DNA from 2 places in the Paenibacillus filicis genome. Region 1 is predicted to be linked to the other one. Evidence: riboswitches for the same ligand, from Rfam matches in the RefSeq annotation. Region 1 holds a riboswitch; the other holds the start of a gene.
The links. Region 1 has a riboswitch for FMN ahead of ribD (bifunctional diaminohydroxyphosphoribosylaminopyrimidine deaminase/5-amino-6-(5-phosphoribosylamino)uracil reductase RibD). Riboswitches for the same ligand answer to the same signal wherever they lie in the genome.
Positions count from the first base shown of each region.

Region 1 (3,400 bases):
TCAGCAGCGCCGTCAGCTTGCCCGAGGAAGCTCCGCGTCCACCGGCTGTACCGCCGCCGAAGCCGAGCAGACGCTCGATGTACTTGCCCAGCACATCTGCCTCCAGATTCACTTCGTCTCCGGCTTTCTTGTGCTGAAGCACGGTCTCGGCGAGCGTATGCGGGATGATCGATACGGTAAAATGCCCTTCACCGGTCTCGACGACCGTCAAGCTGATGCCGTCGATCGTGACCGACCCGTGGGGAATAATATATTTCAGTAACCCTGGATCACCTGGCTCGATGCGGAACACGACTGCATTTTCCTCCGGCGTACGGGCAGCGATGCGTCCCGTTGTATCCACATGGCCCTGCACAATATGACCGCCGAAGCGACCATTCGCTGCCATCGCCCGCTCCAGGTTCACCTGGGACCCAGCAGACAGGCGCTGGAGCGTCGAACGCCTGAACGTCTCCGGCATAACATCCACAGAGAAAGCCGACTCGTTGAAAGCTACGACGGTTAGGCATACACCGTTGACTGAGATGCTGTCGCCCAGCTTGACATCCTCTAGGACCTTCCTGGCGCCGATCGTCAGGACCATCGCCTGCCCCTGCCTGTCGATGCGCCTCATCGTTCCGATTTCTTCTATAATTCCCGTAAACATGGTTTATTCCTCGCTTTCGCTGACATACCGCGGATACCCCGTCAAGCAGACATCCTCTCCGAAACGCTCCACATTCATTCGATCGATCCGGATCGCCCGGCTCATCGCCTCGCTGCCGGGGAAGTCAAAGCTGCCCGGCGCGAGCGCCCCGCCGCCGATAATCTTCGGCGCGAGGAACAGCGCCAGCTTATCGACGAGCCCCGCGCCCAGCAGGGCTCCGCTCAGCTTGCCGCCGCCCTCGACGAGCAGCGAAGCGATCTCGCGCTCGCCGAGCCGCACCATAGCGGTGCGCAGATCGACTGCGGGCCCCGGGCCGCAGTCGATGACCTCGACGCCCAGCGCTTCCAGCGCGCGGCGGCGTTCAGGCGGCGCCTGTCCGGTCGTCAGCACGACCGTGGGCGCCGCCCCATCGCGCACGAGCTGTGCATCCGGCGGGAGCCTCAGCGTCGAGTCAACGACGACGCGAATCGGGTTCAGACCCGGCACCGTCAGCCGGGTCGTCAGGGCCGGGTCATCGGCAAGCACCGTGCCGATGCCCACCATGATCGCCTGGTGGCGGTGACGCAGCAGATGAACATGGGCGCGTGCCTCCTCGCCCGTGATCCACTTGCTGTCGCCGCCGCGGGCGGCAATCTTGCCGTCTAGCGTGCTGGCGCTTTTGACGGTCACGAACGGCAGTCGCGTCACGATATACTTGTTGAACGCTTCATTCAGCGCCTCGGCCTCGGCGTTTAGTACGGCGGAGCGTACCTCCAGCCCTTGCGCGGCCAGCTTGGCAAGGCCGCTTCCCGCCACCAGCGGGTTCGGGTCCGTCGCTGCGACGACGACCCGCTTGACCTTCTCACGGATCAGCCGGTCGCTGCAGGGCGGCGTCCGTCCGTGATGGCTGCAGGGCTCCAGCGTAACGTAAGCCGTCGCGCCCTCAGCCTCGGCACCGGCCATATTGAGCGCATGAATCTCGGCATGCGCCTCACCCCGCTTCAGATGTGCGCCCATTCCTACGATGCGGCCATCCTTGACCAGCACACAGCCGACGACGGGATTGATTCCCGTCTGTCCGGCAGCTGCGGAAGCCAGCTGGAGGGCAAGGCGCATGTAAAATTCATCGTTCAGAGCAGCATGGGCTTCAGGCATACTTGCCACTCCTTTCCTTAGTTGTCAGGCAGTCTATAGTCTGCCCGCATCGCAATCCAGAAAAATACAACAAAAAAAGCCGCTTTTCGCTGGGGGCAAAAAGGGCTTGAGAGAAGTCGCATCCGATGCAAAACCGGATTGCCGGAATCGTAGTTTCTAATGTGCAACGTGCTGCGCCGTTCAAGATACATCGAGTCACAATAGCTTGAAGCAAGCGTGCTTAAATAGGCACAACCCGCTAGCCTTTGCTTGCACTGAAGCTACCCATCTGTTTCCACAGTATGAGTTTGACTTACAGACCAGCCTTTGCGTTTGCGACATGCTGAACAACACACAGCCATAGACAACACCTGTGAAAACAAGCACATGCCTAAGACACACGCGTACGATACGATCCCGCTTTACCCTTCTCCCATCCAGACTATACTGTCGGTCTCGGACTTGCACCGAGTCAACCGGCTTCAGAACTTGCCTAACAGTTGCAAGATCAAAAGCGCGGGTCACGGACTGAGCCGGCAGCCGAAGCTGCCGCACAACACCGCCGGTAGGGAATTTCACCCTGCCCCGAAAGGTTAAGCTATGCAATTTAAAAGTCAGTATACCTCTAGTTGACCCATTTGTCTACATAGAAATAATAAGTGAAGCATAAGAGAACAATTAAACACGTGATTTCGCAGGACTTAAAGCTGGAACGTCCCCTGTCAACCCTGCTGGATTACCTACTTTCCTTTTTGTGATTGAACTATATATAGGGAGAACGATAAGGGTTGACAAGATCTAGAGATTAATATATAACTGTATTTTTTATAACCATAATGGTTATAGGTCTAACGCAAATTTTGGGAGGTTAACTATGAAAATCACAGATCATTTTATTCCCGTTTTTACCCATCACCTGGATACAACCATTGCTTATTATGAATCTCTTGCTAACCGCGCTATGGACCGAAGATGGGATATTCCCGAAGCTGGTTTGTCTTTAGCCACCGTTTATCCTTACGTTATCGTATCCGGAAGTCCGGAGGCCTTAGAGCCTGCTCGATCACTCCGTGCCGTCGTGTACGTTGATTCCATGAACGAATTGAAGGCCGAATTAAAACAGCAAAATACCCTCATAGTAAGGGATCAGCATGGCCCTATTGGTCCTAGCATTTTTGTACAACATCCCGATGGTACTTTCATTGAATATGTAGAACCTACACCGGCTGCCGTTTAACTGGCGCAAATGCAAAATAAAGCTGCCCCACCATAAGGGAGCAGCTTTATTTTGCATTTGCTTTTGTCCTTAGTTGCTCAACAATTTGAGCTAGCGTAACGGAAGCCAGTTCATGCTCCATTGCCATCTGCGCATGAGAGAGCTCAGGCACTAGAACCGATTCTATGTGCATGCCTACAGAGCAATTGGGGTCGGGGTCCTTATGAAAATTGAACAGCTGGTTTCCTTCCACGGATTCTACGGCCCGGTAGATATCCAGTAGGGTTAGTTGTTCAGGAGCTACTCGAAGGGATGCCCCCGCAACTCCAGATTTTGTTTCAATATACCCTGCTTTTTTGAGCTGGGCCATGATTCGTCTAATAACAACCGGGTTACTATTGATGCTTCGTGCTATTCGATCGCCT
Region 1 is NZ_JBBPCC010000002.1:491,332-494,731, forward strand. Features, by position in the region: gene ribE (riboflavin synthase) at 1-646, opposite strand, end outside; gene ribD (bifunctional diaminohydroxyphosphoribosylaminopyrimidine deaminase/5-amino-6-(5-phosphoribosylamino)uracil reductase RibD) at 650-1,780, opposite strand; FMN riboswitch at 2,181-2,356, opposite strand; gene WMW72_RS05975 (VOC family protein) at 2,634-2,996, shown strand; gene WMW72_RS05980 (Rrf2 family transcriptional regulator) at 3,043-3,400, opposite strand, start outside.

Region 2 (3,400 bases), on a different contig from region 1:
CCGCCTGCGCGCCCGGCTGGCAAGCTGTCTGGCGGCGGTCTCTGATTTCCCCACGATAGGGGCGATATCGGAGAAGGGCATCGCGAATATGTCGTGCAGAACGAACGTGATGCGTTCGGCAGGACTCAGCTTGCCCAGCACGATCAGCAGCGCGAGACCGACAGCGTCGGCTAACAGAGCCTCTTGCTCGGGATCGCTTCCGTCCGCCTGGCCTGCTAAGGTCTCGGGGGTCTGAACGTCGATGGCGTCTTCGCGTCTGGATTTTCGCACCCGCAGCATATCGAGGCATAGCCTGGAGACCACGGTAGTCAGCCACCCACCCAGGTTCTCCACCTCGCTCGTATCCGAACGGCTCAGACGCAACCAGCACTCCTGCACCGCATCCTCCGCTTCGCTCAAGGAACCGAGCATCCGATAGGCGACCCCCTGCAGGTGACTGCGATGTGCTTCGAATTTCTCTGCTAGCCATTCTTGTTCGTTCATCATCCGATTCCCTCTCACCTTTAGATAGTCATAGTCCTCTATTAGATAGACGAAGCAACGTCAGCTCGTGTGACAGAAAGCCCTGACCATTTTATTATCCGGCTTGCCGGTCAATCTGTCACATCTACTGGGGCTCGTTTCGTCATGATCGTGTAGGCACCAGAGGCAAGGCTGATTTCACAGCGCCCCGTCCTTGGCGTCCATCCTATACAAACTAAAGGTGGTAGACACATGATGGCAACTGTATTGTATTTGACAGCCAACCCGAACGATCTTGAGAATGGTGTTCAGCGGCTGGGGCAAGTTAGGGACTGGCGTTGCATTTGAAGCATTGACCTCCGGCGAGCAAGCAAAAATCAGCCGGCTAGGTGAGCTGGTCGATCAATTTGTGGCTGCCGATAAGTATATATTTGTGAACCCGGTATGGAATTATTCCTATCCGCCTGTGATGAAGGCTTACATCGATGCTATCTGTGTAGCAGGCAAAACCTTCAAATATATCGCAGGTCAAGGACGAGTAGGCCTGATGGGGGACAAAAAAGCCGTTCACATTCAAGCCAGCGGAAGCGTGTTGTCTCCAGGCTCCGACTGGGCTGAATCGGAAATGGGCCATCGCCATCTGGCCGCGATTATGGAGTTCGTCGGGGTGCCCAGCTTCGAAGGAATCTTCGTCGAAGGGATGGCGGTATCGGGTGCTGACCGGGCGTCTGCCATTCGGGAAGAGGCGATCAGCCAAGCTCGGGAGCTGGCCCAGCGCTACTAGAGGAATCACTGCCTGGATGATTCCAAATTGAATGAAAGGTCTGCGGGAAACGGCCTTCCATCATTTTCAGAAATTTTCAGAAAACGAGTATTGTCAGCGCCGCGATAGGTGTGATAAGATTCAGCTTACAAGAATATGAACCTTCGGGGCAGGGTGAAATTCCCTACCGGCGGTGATGATACGTACGTGTATCGCAGCCCGCGACTCCCGGCCTCCGGCCGGGACTGACTTGGTGAAAATCCAAGGCCGACGGTATAGTCCGGATGAGAGAAGGTAAAGAACAGCCGCTGAAAAGCTTATTTTCACAGGTTTGTTTGGCGATGCCCCCGTTGATTATTCAGCGGGGGCTTTGTCGCTTTCAGAAGGTTCAATTCAAAACATTCCTCGGGAGGTTTTTGAATTGGAGCACGTATTCGGTTCTGGCACCAAGAGCTTGAAAGCAAAGGTATCGACCGGCCGTGAGGCGCACGGCATCTGGTATGTGGCGCTTGGCGCTACGCTGTGGGGGCTGGACCCTTTATTCCGCATTCTGCTGCTGAAGAGCTTTACTTCGGCGCAAATTGTATTCATCGAGCATCTGCTGCTTGCCTTCTATGCAGTGCCGGTGTTCCTGATGTACCGCCGCACGCTGCTCGGCAAGCTGACGCTCGGTGTCATCGGAGCCATGCTATTTATCTCATGGGGCGGCTCGGCCATCGCTACCATGCTGTTTACCTCAGCCTTCGCCCATGGCAATGCGAATGCCGTGCTGCTGCTGCAGAAGCTGCAGCCTCTCTTCGCCATTATTCTGGCGCGTCTGCTTCTGAGGGAAGCTTTGCCGTCCCGCTTCTTCGCTTACATCGGGCTCGCTCTCGCGGGTACCTATTTCTTAACGTTCGGCTTCGCCCCGCCGTCGGTGGGTCTGCATGATCTGGCGACACAGGGCTGCCTCTTCTCGATCCTGGCCGCAGCACTGTGGGGCGGCTCGACGGTGATGGGGAAATACCTCCTGCAGAAGGAGCTCAGCTTCCACCTCGTCACTTCGCTTCGATTCTTGTTTGCCATTCCGCTGCTGGCCGTTGTGCTGATCGCCAGCGGAGACAGCTGGCAGGCGCAGGCAAGCGGTGGCGCAATTACACTGATGGCGGTCAATCTGTTGTTCCAGGCCTTCTTCCCGGGCTTGCTCAGCATGCTGCTGTATTATAAAGGATTATCGTCGACAAAGGCTGTCTATGCGACGATCGCCGAGCTGTCTTTCCCCGCAGTTGGGGTATTGGTCAACTGGCTGGCCTTTGATCAGGCGCTGACCTGGGGGCAGCTCGCAGGCTTCGTGCTGATCTGGTCCACGCTGCTCTTGATGAGCCGCCGCAGCCAGAACGGGACATCTGCGCCATCAGCGGAGGCTAAGCCTGCCGCGTTGTAAAGCCCGGCTTTTCATACTCTTTTGCATTTTCCGCGCCGGTGTGGTACACTGTAGTTATTCAATCATATGACACTTAATTCACATATGTAGAAGGTTTCATTTGTCGGATGGAACCTTTCCTCGTATGTGATTTTTTGTACGAAGGAAAGCTGCCCTGAACCGAGGTTTGGGGCAGCTTTATTTTTTAGGGGACGACCAGACGAACAGGAGGATGATGAGCTCATGAACTTTAGAAAACGATCGCTCGAAGAAATTCCGGAAGAGGCGACGGCCATCTGGACGTGTAGCCGTGAAGATTGTAAAGGCTGGATGAGGGATAATTTTGCATTCGCCGTAGCGCCGATCTGCCTGCATTGCGGCGATCTGATGACCAAGGGCACGAAAATGCTTCCGATTATTGTGAATACGAACCATAATTTCAAATCCCTCAAGAAGGGCGTACAGATCTCGTAATCTGCTTGTTCCTGCTTCATCCGCTACCGCCATGGGTAAGGAGACAGAAGGCTGCTGCCTTTATCGGAGGCGCAGCGGATTTTCATTCTTCAGCCGGAGGTGCAGCAAGCGATGAACAAGGCTCAGGAAACGAGTACACAGTCGCAGGACCAACTGGTGGTGCAGAAGCAAGGCAACAGCTTTGTGCTTCAAGACATGAACGGGAAGGCCGGGGAGATCACGTACCGGCTGGTCGATGTGGATACCTGGGTGATCGACCGGACGTATGTAGATCCGGCCTATCGGGGTGGCAGCGTGGG
Region 2 is NZ_JBBPCC010000036.1:11,685-15,084, reverse strand. Features, by position in the region: gene WMW72_RS33575 (sigma-70 family RNA polymerase sigma factor) at 1-483, opposite strand, end outside; partial or broken gene WMW72_RS33570 (NAD(P)H-dependent oxidoreductase) at 767-1,246, shown strand; FMN riboswitch at 1,382-1,525, shown strand; gene WMW72_RS33565 (DMT family transporter) at 1,647-2,648, shown strand; gene WMW72_RS33560 (cold-shock protein) at 2,871-3,101, shown strand; gene WMW72_RS33555 (GNAT family N-acetyltransferase) at 3,213-3,400, shown strand, end outside.
Region 2: it holds a riboswitch for FMN, as region 1 does, so the genes downstream of both, WMW72_RS33565 (DMT family transporter) here and ribD (bifunctional diaminohydroxyphosphoribosylaminopyrimidine deaminase/5-amino-6-(5-phosphoribosylamino)uracil reductase RibD) in region 1, are expected to answer to the same signal.